DNA from 3 places in the Cohnella sp. GCM10020058 genome. Region 2 is predicted to be linked to each of the others. Evidence: riboswitches for the same ligand, from Rfam matches in the RefSeq annotation. Region 2 holds a riboswitch; each other region holds the start of a gene.
The links. Region 2 has a riboswitch for cobalamin ahead of ACFSR7_RS30045 (hypothetical protein). Riboswitches for the same ligand answer to the same signal wherever they lie in the genome.

Region 1 (4,220 bases), on a different contig from region 2:
CTCGGCAACCGTCTTCGCCAGCGGCGTCGCCGGACGTCCGAGCAGCTTCTCCAGATCGCCGCTCTCCACGTCGAGCGTGCCTGCGCGAATCGCCTGCTGGATCGCGGTGACGATGGGCAGGGCGAACTCCGGCACGCCGGCGCTCTTCATGATCGCTGCGTAAGTATCGTCGTCGACCTGCTGCAACGGAACTTCGCGTCCTAGCGCCTCGGAAGCCACGCTTGCAAGCTCAGCGTACGTACGAAGCGGTCCGCCGAGCTCATACACTTTGTTCTCGTGTCCGGAGCCGGCGAGTACAGCCGCAGCGGCTTCCGCATAGTCGGCGCGTGCAGCCCAGCCAACTTTGCCGTCGCCGGCAGACGTAACGAGCGGGGCGCCTGCGACGATGCCCTGGATCGCGCCGGCTTCATTTTCAATATACCAGTTGTTGCGCAAAAAGGCGTGAGGGATGCCTGCCGCGCGAATCGCGTTTTCCGTTGCACGGTGCACTTCCGCCAGGAAGAGCTCGCTCTCTTGGGCGTTAGGCGCGCTGGTATAGGCGATGAAGCCGACGCCTGCGCTGCGCGCTGCCTCCACGGCGTTGGCGTGCTGGCGAATCCGCGTCTCCGTGTCTCCGTCCGTCGAGACGATCAGCAGGCGATCGATGCCCGCGAAGGCTTGCCCGAGCGAAGCGGGGTCGTCAAAGTCGCCGCGCCGAACGTCCACGCCTTGCTCCGCCAACGCCGCCGCCTTATGCGGATCGCGAACGCTGACGGCGACTTGCTCCGCGGGAACGCGGTCAAGAAGCGCCCTTACGATGAGAGAACCGAGGTGGCCCGTTGCGCCTGTCACTAGCAATTTCATTGAATTCAACCTCCTGATGGGAATCGTAATCGATAGCCTCCGCATTTCGGCGCAAGATGATACGGTTTGCGTTGGCATCTGTTGTAACCATAATAGCTACAACGAGAGCCCGAGTCAAGACTTCAATCCAGGAGCAAATTTTTCCCGGGCGGAACTGGCGGCCTCTCGGCAGATGTCCAGGACAGTATGTTTCCCTTTTCATAGACAAAGATCGGACGACCCGCTATCATTAGGTCATAACTGCATATCCTCGTACCAGGCGCGCGCATGCTGCCATGCCGCTTAATAGGGAAGTCCGGTGAGAGTCCGGCGCGGTCCCGCCACTGTATATGCCGAGCGCTCCGAGCACTGCCACTGTTCATTCGAATGGGAAGGCGTCGGAAACGCGATGAAGCAGAGCCAGGAGACCTGCCTCGATACGAATGGATTCCGTCTGCTTCGCGGAGTGAGCGGCGGGATCGGCTGTGCCGGCTAAACCGCCCTGGGCGGATGTATTCTGCTGCGCCGTGCCTTGCTGTGATTCGAATCACTCCCGTTTTTGGAGTGGTTTTTTTGTTGCAGCACGGGCGGTATGTTGGCAAGGGGACTCATCATTATTTGTTGAAAAGGGGAATGACTCATGTTGGGCTTTAAACGCTTCAAATCGCTGGCATCGCTCGCGCTGTCGGTATCGCTGGCGGTTGCCGGGCTGTCGGCTACGCTGCCTGCGGACAAGAGCTACGCCGAGAGCGCAAGCGCGACGACGGTCGCCGCTTCCGTCAACGTCCAATCCGATATCCAGGCCGCCGTTGGTTATGTCAACGCGAACGGCGGGGTTTCCTCGGATTGGCTGGCCCTCAGCTTCGCGCGCGCGGGACAAGCCGTACCCGCCGACTATGCGGCGAAGCTGACTGCCGGCGTTGAGACCGAGTGGACCAAGGCTTCGCCGGATCCGACGGCGCTGGCGCGCTTCGCGCTGGTCGCGAACGCGATCGGTCTGGACGCTCGCAGCATCGGCGGCCACGACTTGATTGCGAAGCTGGCGAGCTATCCGTCCTTCGCCAATGTGTACGCCGATATCTTTGTGCTGCTTGCGCTTGATTCGGGCAACTACGAGCTGCCTGCCGGCACCGCGTGGACGCGCGGCGATCTGGTCGCGGCGGTCGTCTCCGGCATCGACGGCTCCACAGTCCCCGATCTGTACGGCATGGCGCTCAGCGCCCTGGGCAAGTACAAGGACCGCCCCGAGGTTGCTGCCGCGGCAGAGAAGGCTGTCGCGTGGCTGTCTACGAATCTCGCCAACGAAAATAGCGAGGCGATCGCGCAAACGATCATCGGTCTTGCCGCCTACGGCATCGATCCGGCGGACGCGAAGTTCGCCAAGAACGGATCGAACCTGATCCAGCGCTTGCTGGCGTTCAAGAATACGGACGGCGGCTTCAAGCACGAGCTGTCCGATACCGCATCGGACAAGGCGTTCGCCACCGAGCAGGCGCTGCGCGCGTTGGCCGCTTACGGGATATTCGGCGCATCGCATCGTTCCGTGTACGTCAACGCTGCCAGCCAATGGGTCGCGACGGGGGTCGCCGTAGAAGGGCTGAACGGCCCGTTGGCTGCGTTGAGCGCTACGCAAGCGGTGTATGCGTGGGACGCGCTTGTAGAGATCGCCGATCGCAACAAGCTGAAGCTTGGCTACACGGAAGATCCGCAATACGGCAAGTTCTTGTCCGCCATCGGAGACGCTGCAGGCGATCAGAGCGTCTACTGGCTGTTCGCGGTCAAGCGCGGAGGCGCTTATGCAACGGTCGACACCTCGCTTGAGAAATTCCGGCTGCAGGCGGGCGACGAGTTGTACCTGTATCTGTCGGGCTCGGATAGCGGCCTCGTAAAGTCCGTCACGGCAAAGGCGGCTGCGGGCGGCTCCACTGCAGTGAACGTGCAGTACACCTATTACGACAGCAGCTACAAGGAAGTAACGGGACCGGCGGCCGGCGTACAGGTCGCGATCGGCGGGCAGACAGCTACGACGGACGCGAATGGCACGGCGACCTTCAAGGGCTTGTCCGCAGGCGAGCTGGCCTACACGGTGACGGGATACCGTGCCGGCGCTGCGCCGCTCGTGCTTAAGTATTCGGGCACGGCAGCCGTGAACGCAGGCCAGGCAAGCGGCGATTCGTTCGCGGACGCGGCCGATATCTCTTCCTGGGCGAGCGGTGCCGTGAACGAAGCTTACGCGGCCGGCTGGCTGCAAGGCGTAAGCACGACGGAGCTGAAATTCGCGCCGAAGCAGCAGCTGACCCGCGTGCAGTTCGCCGCGCTGATTCTGCGCCTGCTCGGCGAAACACCGGCTTCGGGTGCCAAGCAGGCGTTCGCGGACGTCGCACCGGGTGCTTGGTACTTCGATGCAGTCATGACGGCGAAGTCCAAGGGGCTGATCGGCGGCGTAACGGCGACGTCGTTCAAGCCGAACGAGGCCATTTCCCGTCAAGATCTGGCGGTTGTGCTGACCCGAGCCTTCAAGCTTGACGGCTCGGGATCGAAGACCGCCTTCTCCGATCAAGGCCAGATCTCCGGCTACGCGCTCGCGTCGGTCCGCGCGGTTTACGACAAGGGCTTGCTAAAAGGCACCTCCGGCACCGCGTTCGATCCGAAGGCCAAGGTGACCCGCGAGATGGCAGCCGTCATCGCGTCGAACCTGCTGAAGCAGGGTTTGATCTCCAAGTAAACGCAGCATAAGCGCAACGAAATAGACGTCGCAGGCCACAAATGCCTGCGACGTCTATTCGCTGTTTGCCTATTCTTCCAGTTGTGCAGCCAGACGCCGTATCCGATCTACGGGCAGTTCGGACAAGCGGCTTACGGTGACGATGTCTGTACCGGCTTTCAATAAATTAAGCGCGACGGCAACTTTGCCCTGCTCAATGCCCAGCTCCCTGCCCTGCGCAACACCTAATTCCCTGCCTTCCTCCAGACCCTGCTCCCGCGCATCCTTCAAAAAGCTAATCCGATCCCGGTTTGCTTTTTCCCTTGCCTCGTACAGCATGCGGGTCATGTCGTCTTCGCTCAGATGGCTCAGCCGTTCCTCGGCCGTCCGAATCGTCGGGTCCATGGCGATCAGCTCCTCCAATTGTTCGTGAGTCGTGCGTTCGTCCAGAAACCTCAGCCACCGGTGCAGCGGGTCCGTCAGGGCGTAAGGGGCCGAGCGAAACTTCGGAAACTCGATAAAGTGCAGTTCAATCAGGTCCGTCAGCCTGAATTGCCGCTCGGCATCCTCATATAAATGAAACGAGCGATGGAAGCCTTCCAGGGGCAGAAAGGAATAGTCCAGCATATTGATGCAGATCGTTCTTTTGAGCTGGCCGTAATCCTCGCCTTCGCGAATCGAATCCGCAAGGAGC
Region 2 (4,220 bases):
GCTTGCCGTCCGGTCCGATCGTTCCGTCGATATAGGAGCCGAGGCTGCCATCCTTGTTAATCTTGCGGACGCGCAAGCCATCGACCGCATTAAGCATGCTGCCCTGTACGCGTACCGCAGAGATCTCGTTGGCGATGAGCGATTGGTACACGTGATTGTAGTCGCCCATCAGCATGACGTCGCCATCCGTAAAGCTGTAATAACCGCCGTTGTTGGATATCGCCGTATACTTGGAGCTGTCCAGCTCTTTGCCTCTGCCGTCCTGGAATTTGGACAGCTTCGGCAAAGCTTGCTCCTGCGTGCCTTTATAAAGTAATAGGACGTAATAAGACTTTGTCGTGCTGTTATCCGCCGACGTTACGTCAATGCGATGATAGCCGTAATGACTCGTATTCATATGGCCTACGGAAGGATCGAGTTTGCCTTCGAACCACCCTGTGTCGTCTACGCTAACGCTCTGGCCGTCTACCTTCGCCTTCGCGCCTATCGGAACGACGCCGGAGATGCCTACGCCGTTGATGTTGCTCAATCCGGACGTCGCACGCATGAAATAAACGGTGTCGTCATCGTCGAACAGCGCGCTGGCTCCCGTGTAGGTAGGCTGAGCGTTCGCCTGATACATCGCCGTTCGCAGGTCGGAGAGCGCCGTAGATGTGTCATCCTTGACGATAATCATGCTCTGGGGCGCATTCGTTTTGTAAACCGCGCCTTCGACGGACACCTCCGTATTCGCAGTAACGACGTATTGCCCAGGCTTCTCGAAGTGAAGCGTGACCTGCCCGTCGGCGTCCGTCGTTTGTTCCAGGCTCGTGAACGCGCCCAGGTAATCCGTGCCGCGAAGTCCGGTCGTCCCGATCTCCGCGCCGGCAATGGCGCGCGCAGCGTCAGCGCCTTCAGTCGAAGACAAGTCATAGCCTTTTAGCTGCAAGACGACGGGTTCGTTCGGCGCCACGACGATCCGACCCGCATAGGTACCGCCCGCTTGATCCTCGAACCAGCTGTACAGGTTGTTGACCGAGCTTCTTACCCATAGGAACGACACCTCGTCCCCGTTATGAACGACGGTCGTATCCAATTTGTCGAGGCCGATCCGAGTGCCGTTCAATAGCGCGTAGAACGTGTTCGCGCTCGGCTGCTCGTAAGCGCCCGCGACCTGCTTCAATACGCCGTCTTCAAAAACCAGCCGATAATATTTCGTGCTCTTCAGATCCTCGCCGTACACGTCGTATACGGCACGGGCCAGCGCATCGAACATCGTCGCGCTGCCTGCATTGGCCGTCAAGCCGGCGGATTCGTAGCCAAGCGATCGTGCAAATCCGGGCTCGATCGTGCCGAGCGTGCGCGCGGTCTGAATGCCGAGATCGTAATAGGCGGGGCTGTTTAAGCCGTAGTGAATCGTGGCCGGGCCTGCCGGAGGCGCGTCCTCCGCTTCCACAAGCTTAAACGGAACGGAAGTTATGAATATAGCCATAGCCAATACAAAAGAAAATAAAGACCTCATTGTCTTTTTTCGCACATGATTACTCCTCTTCATACGTTTTTACTAAAATTTATGATTCTGTGACGGTCTTTTTTGGTTTACCGGATACCCACAACGCGATTCGCGCGGAACGCTTATCGGTGGCTCACCCGACAGCCGTTCCGGTGGTTCATCCGACCGCTGTTCCGTTGGCTCATCCGACAGCAGCTTCGATAAGTTGGGCGATCGTCGCCCGCGTCGTTCTTTAGCCGCAACTACAAAACCTGCAAATATACATCTTTTAGGGCCGTTGTCGCCCCTTTCGGCCTAAATTCCTGCAAATATGCAGTTATTTTCGCCTTCAAGCCCCATTTCTGGCTTATACTTTGAATTTGCCTGCATATTTGCAGGTTTTTCATCGGGTGTGTCGGGGCGACCGAAAATACCTGTATAAATGCAGGTTTGGAGGCCCGCCCAAACTCCGAAAGCTCCGCCACGCCAAAAGCACACTCGCCTTCCTCGAATCGCTCGTCCACGCTCGCCCGTCCACGCTCGTCCGTCCACGCTCGTCCGTCCACGAATCGCCCATCCACGCTCGCCCGTCCACGCCGCCCGCCCATCCACGAATCGCCCGTCCACGCCGCCCGCCCATCCTCGAATCGCTCGTCCTCGAATCGCTCGTTCACGCTCGCCCGCCCACAAATCGCCGCATCAAAAAGCCCTTGATTCCTGAGAATCAAGGGCTGCCTGTCGCTGCCGTGACCGATTGAGGCAGACAACAAAAAAAGCACCGCCTCCATCATCCGTAGAGTCTGTGAACAACAAGTCAAGGCAGGTCTCCTGGCTATGCGTCATCGCTCCGCTAGTCCTTCCCGGCTTGCGCCAGTGGCACTTCTAGCGTCGCTCTTCATTTACAGTGGCGGGACCGCGCCGGATTTTCACCGGACTTCCCTTTTAAGCAATGCCAAAAAGTAGACATTGCACCTTGACTTGGTCTATTCAATTATTACGATCATATACGCATGTACCCTGTTTGTCTATGCTGCGTTAAGACGCTGACTTATGTCTCTAGTTTGCTTGATTCATTTAAATGCTAAAAAGGAACAATAAACAAAAGCGCGCTTATCTAAACAAAAAGCAGTTTAGTCCGTCGTTCCGGACCAAGCTGCTTTTTTTCTTTGCCTGCTTATGCTTCTAAAATAGGCTTTTTTCGTATGCTCGTAAGCTCAAAGGCTTCTTTAGGTTTTCCTTCATCAACATAGCATCGCATCGCCGTATCAAATCCGAAAATAGGATGTCCACACAGCCTGCTAATATGCAAAAAGAGGAAAATGGCGTTTTAGCCGCCGACCTTCAATTGCTTCGTAAACGCAAAATGATCGTTTGGGTACATCAAATGAATCGTAATCGTGTAATCGCCGGCTGAAGGAAAGGTGTGACTGGACGAATAGCTGTCCCCTTCTTTAACGGCATCGATCAGACTCGGCAGATCGTTTTTGGAGTTGATCTGAAACTGAACCTTGGCTTCCTCGGCCGCAAATTTCTTATTATCAATCGTGGCGATCAGCTTGGTTGCTTGTCCCGCCGCGGGGGGCGACGGCTCGCTAGTCAGCGTAACCTCCGAAAACTTCAGCGTTTGCTGCTTCCCCGACGCCCCGCACCCGGCCAGCATTAACAGAAAGGCAATAGCTGCTACTATGCTTAGCGCACGCAGCGAATTTCCGTAAGCCTTCATTTCCTGTTCCCCTTCCGTAAGTCGCACATGTCCTGAGATCATCCATCATACGCTGTCCACTCAGCATAAACAAATTGCCCCTGCGTCAAATGACCAAAAAGGGCTAGAACTTCTTTTATAAAAGAGTCCAATTAAAAGAGTTCAAAAAATGTCCATATCAAGCATCAAGACATCATGATTCCGACTACGATCCAAACAAGATACCAAATCAAAAGAGGTGATAATAACAGGATAATAACAGCAATCAAGATGAGGGTCGGCCAATGAGGCTTAGGCATACGTATTGGATTTTTTACAGTTTGTTGACCACTATAACAAGAAGCACACTTTTGGTACGGATTCATTTGGCGGCATCGGAGGCAAATCGGTATTCCGCAATGCGTGCAACAGGCCACTGCGACCCATTCAGGATGTCGATAACATTGCATGGGAACCTCTGTCGTTTTTATTAAATATTAGCATGGTCCGCGAACCTTTTATAGGCGAAATTCATATGTATGAGCAATAATGGTTCAGCGCGGAAGGGGCGATGGGACGCGATGCTGGTCTTCATCCTCAATCCGGATCATCGGGCGCTCCCGCCAAGGCTCACGCAAAACGATGTCCTGAGTGCCTTTCCGCTCTGGCGATGCGAGATCGTGGAAGGCGCAATCGGCGAACGAATGAACGCCATCCTGGACGGTTATAACGCCCCCTTTTTCCTTACGCTGCTCGCTGGCGAACGGTTGAACGCCGGCTGCCTGGCAGGCTTACGGACGCTCGGCGATCAGTTGGACGACGAAACCGCATGCCTGTGTCCGAGCGTCGCCCCCGACCGTCGCGGTCCCGTCGTATGGCGCACTTCGGCCGTTCAAGAAAACGACGGTTTCGCCGATTGCGACTGGCTGCCTTTTCAATCGCTGGTTCTAATCGACATGATGAACCGGCTTTCTCAAGGCTGGCGAATAGCCGAGCTGCCCGCAGCATTATGGCAGCCGGGCGTTTATCCCCGACCGGCTGCCTGGCGCAAAGCGCCGGAGATGCGCG
Region 3 (4,220 bases), 110 kb from region 2:
AGCCTGTGAAGGTCAGCGTGATAAACCTGTCGAACGTCACCCGAACCGTTCCGCCCATCGCGAACGCCTTCGCAATAGAATCCAGTTTCATGCCGCTTGCCGCGATGCCGCCGATTTTCTCGTTTAGCGTCGGGTCGGCTGCCTCGATCGCCGTAAGCAGCTCAACCTTAGACGGATCGCCGCTCTTGATCTGTGTGCCTTGCGGAATAAAAGCGGACACGTTGCCCTTCGTGACGGATAACGCTGGAAGATTGCTGTCCGTCGCCGTATTCAGGCTAACCTTCGATCCGGAATCCGCCGGAATCGTAACCGTTACTTGCTTGTTCTGGTCGTAAGGATAGAGCGTAAGGCTGTAATCGTTCGTGTCCAGCGGGATATCGACGACCGGCGTCAAACCGTCCGGCAGCGGCAAATCGATTACTTTGGGCGCTGCCGGATCGACGGCATCCGTCATATCGTACAGCCGGTTCTCGCTCTTCGTATATCGATCGTATGCGATGAGCGCATAAGTGCCCTGGTCGGTCGCCATGCTGTCTACTTTGCCAGTCAGTACGTGCTTGAAGCCGCCATCGGGAGCGCCAAATGACAATAACGCCTCCAGAACGGACATGCCTTGCTTGACGAATCGCGCATCCGTCGCCGAATCGATGCCCAGAGCGGATAGCGCCGTAACGACCTGCGCGATGCTCTCGCTGCTGGTGCTTCCGAAGTTCGTAAAGCTGCCCAGGTTGTTCTGTTTAGCAGACAGCCAGACGATCGCCCGATCGACCGCCGCCCGTACCGAATCGTCGGACGCGTAATACGGTGCGAGCGACTGCATCGCCATCGCGGTCAGATCGACGTCGGCCGTAACCGTGCTGAAGCCCCAGCCGCCGGCCTGTTCGGTGCCTTTTTTCACTTCATTGTTCAGCATATATTGAATGAGGTTTTCTCTGGTCGCTTGTTTTTTGCCTTGCGCGGCGGTCGGGAACGCATAGCCGCGCGTATCCATTGCGATCAGCGCCCAGATCGGACCGTTGATGCCTTGCTTAAGGAGATAATCGTAATCGGACAAAGCCTGCGTCGCGTCAAAGCCCCCGACGTCATGCGGGTCCTTGGCGATTGAAGCCAATCCTAGAATAAGACGCGAGTGTTCTGTGCTTTTGCTCTTATCGAGTACGCCGTCGTTCTGAGCGGCTAACGAACTAATTTTCGCCGTGACATTGTCGTAATACTTCGCATAATAGCTTGCAGGTATATCGTAATGCCCGCGCGCGAGCGACAGTACCGACCATTCGCCTCCGAGCGTTCCGAAGGTCGGTTCTTTTACCGTATTCGCAATCCAGGCGAGGTTTTTGCCGAGCTGATCTCCGACGATGCCCGATAGATCATAGTAAACCGTAAACGTCCGAAGCGCCGAGTTACCTGCGTTATCCTTAGCCGTAACGACGATCGTATTGGCGCCTACGATCAGGTTGGCCGTATATTGACTACCCTTGGTCGTAAGTGCGGTGCCGTTCAAGGTCACTGTCGGGACGATGCCGGGCGTACCCGCGTCAGTTGCGGTTACTTGAAAGCTCAGTTGTTTCGTATGTAGATAAGCCTGGTCTTCGATGCCGGCGATCGTGAGCTCCGGCTTGACGACGTCCCATCCGAGTCCGTCCGCCAGTTCCGTTAACGCCCGGTCGACGCTTTCTTGCGTGCTCTCGATATTTTCAAGCACTGCGTACGCATGCGAATACGAGACGGCTATCGTCGGATCGGAAAGCAGCGTATCTCTGGCTGGATCTCCATTGACCTTGCCGATCAGTGCCGTCAATTCATCCTTATCGGCTGAATCTATATAGCCACTGCCGCCTGAATGGTCCAGATCCGCACCGTAGCCCCACACCGTGAACTGCGTGCGGACGACGTCGCCGTCATGCGGGAGGTAAGCCGACAATCCGACCGGCGGGAATTCCCCGTTGACTTCGTACATCCAGCCTGACATCGGCGTATAGTCAAATTCGCCGAGCCATTCGGAATCCTGCCGCCCGCCGAGCGTCTCATTGCCTAACGCGATTTGTTCGAGTATGTAGTCCGGCACATGCGCTTCTTGCACCGAGTCTCGTACATCGGATAAATAGAAAGCGCCGTCGACAGTCCCTGTATGCTTGATATTTTCTTCGCCCAAAACCCGGGCGATGACGGCCGCGCCGTTCTCTCCGGCGTAAAAGGGCACACGGGTAGGCTCCAGCTTGTAGCCTTGACCCAGCGTGAACTTCTCGACACTCAACGTGATATAACCTTCGAGCGCTCCCGCCGCCTCAGCGGCGCCAGTCGTTCCTGCGCCTGCCGCAAACATCGAAAACGCGACGCTTAGCGTGAGCAGCCAGGCCGTTATTTTTCTCATCATGGTGAATGATCCCTGCTTCCCATTCATTATGCTTGCTGATTCGCGATGTGAACGCAATAAAAGAACCTCTTAACGGAATCGTCAAGAGGTTCTAGACCGAGAACGCCAAATAACCAGGCAGCCTCAACTAAAACACCCCCTATCGCTCGTAGAGTTGTCGGTGTGTCATTCAGGCAGGTCTTCTGGCTCGAGAATCATCGTCTCATGCCGCCTTCCCGGAACATCCAGTGGCGTATGGCATAAAGCTCATCTCTTACAGCGGCGGGACCGCGCGGGAATTGCACCCGCTTCCCTTTTAACCCGTCCATAACGCTAGAAAGCAAATCATGACGGGCACCTGAAATGAAAGTATTCAATTAGACTTGATCATCATAGCGGAATATCATGCCTTTGTCATGGATGGTTTATGGCAATTTAATGAATACCGCAAAAGAGCCCGAAGACCAAAAGTCTCCGGGCTGAAACTATGGGATGCAAAGCCTGTCCGCACTTACAGACGCCAGCCAGGCAGCATCGACTTCGTGTTTTGCAGCATGCGGTCGAACAATTGCTCCGCACGATCGCGCGGTATCGTCACCAACGGATCGTTCAAAAATGCCTCCAGTGCCAGGCTTTTATCCTGCTTTAGCGCGGCCTGCAGCGTCGTCTCCTGGTTCGTGACATGGCGCAGCACCATCTCATGAACGGCGTCCGGCAGTCTGCCGGCTACGACCGGGCGAACGGAGTCGAAGGCGAACACGGCATTCGTTTCCACGACCGCGCCGGCCGGCAGGTCCGTCGATTGTCCGCGATTCGTCAGGTTTACGTTCGTGATCAACTCACCCATGCCGAGCAGCGATTTGATCATGTCGATGCCCTCTTCCCCCGTCGGCTTCAGCGTAAAGCTTTCTTCTCCGGCAGCCAACCGGTCGCCGTCGGCATGCAGCTTCTGCTGATTGAGGATGCGCCAGTCGACCTTCGTCAAGCTGAACTTCCAATCCCGAACCGCCTCCGGATCCCGGAGATACTGATCTCCCGGCATAAACTCGGCCAAGTGCCGGTCGCCGGCGGCAGCAATAACGCCGTACCGGCGGAACAGGTCGAACTTCACCCGCTGCGCCGACGCAAAGTGATCGTTCAGCCAGTGACCCTTGCGGCTGCCCTCGAACCCTTCCTCGTAAAATTCGTCTACAAACTCCTTATACAGGGGAAACAGATCGATTCCCTCATAAGACGCCTGGTCCAGCCAGGTAAAGTGGTTGATCCCGAGCACGTTTACCTTGATCTCCCTGCGGTCCACCTTGGCAATCCCGAGCTTGCGCTCGACCATTTGGGCCAGCAGATGCTGCGTTCCGAACACTTCGTGGCAGCAGCCGATCGCTTTGATCCCCGGGAACACTTCATACAGCGTCCGCGTGCACAGCGTCATCGGATTGGTGTAGTTGATTACCCACGCTTCCGGCGCATGCGCCTTGATCGCACCGGCAATCTCGACATACTGCGGTATCGTCCGCAGCGCGCGCAGAAGGCCGCCCGGACCTACCGTGTCGCCGACGGACTGGTAGATGCCGTATTCTTCAGGCAGATGAACATCGGATGCCATCAACTCGAAGGAGCCGGGAAGGATGGAGATGATGACGAAGTCCGCGCCTTTGAGCGCTTCCGGCAGTGTTCGGGCAGCTTCGTACCGCCACTTGCCGGGCGCATCGTCCCGTTCTGCCAGCCTGTTGCCGATGACCGCATTTTGCGCTGCTGCATCGTATTGCAGGTCGTACAGCCTGACGACGCCCGACAGATTCGGCTCCATCGCGAGGTCGCTCATCAACCCCCAGGCCCATCCGCGCGAACCGCCGCCGATATAGGCGAT

Region 1: another riboswitch for cobalamin. It lies ahead of ACFSR7_RS17730 (S-layer homology domain-containing protein); the one in region 2 lies ahead of ACFSR7_RS30045 (hypothetical protein).
Region 3: another riboswitch for cobalamin. It lies ahead of ACFSR7_RS30465 (S-layer homology domain-containing protein); the one in region 2 lies ahead of ACFSR7_RS30045 (hypothetical protein).

The regions. Positions count from the first base shown of each region.
Region 1 covers NZ_JBHUJV010000009.1:506,778-510,997, forward strand. Annotated here, with positions in the region: gene ACFSR7_RS17725 (SDR family oxidoreductase) at 1-843, opposite strand, end outside; cobalamin riboswitch at 1,085-1,273, shown strand; gene ACFSR7_RS17730 (S-layer homology domain-containing protein) at 1,463-3,547, shown strand; gene ACFSR7_RS17735 (Rpn family recombination-promoting nuclease/putative transposase) at 3,617-4,220, opposite strand, start outside.
Region 2 covers NZ_JBHUJV010000017.1:592,197-596,416, reverse strand. Annotated here, with positions in the region: gene ACFSR7_RS30050 (S-layer homology domain-containing protein) at 1-1,516, opposite strand, end outside; gene ACFSR7_RS30045 (hypothetical protein) at 1,735-2,262, opposite strand; cobalamin riboswitch at 2,273-2,462, opposite strand; gene ACFSR7_RS30040 (FixH family protein) at 2,799-3,194, opposite strand; gene ACFSR7_RS30035 (glycosyltransferase family 2 protein) at 3,734-4,220, shown strand, end outside.
Region 3 covers NZ_JBHUJV010000017.1:699,256-703,475, reverse strand. Annotated here, with positions in the region: gene ACFSR7_RS30465 (S-layer homology domain-containing protein) at 1-2,374, opposite strand, end outside; cobalamin riboswitch at 2,530-2,730, opposite strand; gene ACFSR7_RS30460 (family 4 glycosyl hydrolase) at 2,865-4,220, opposite strand, start outside.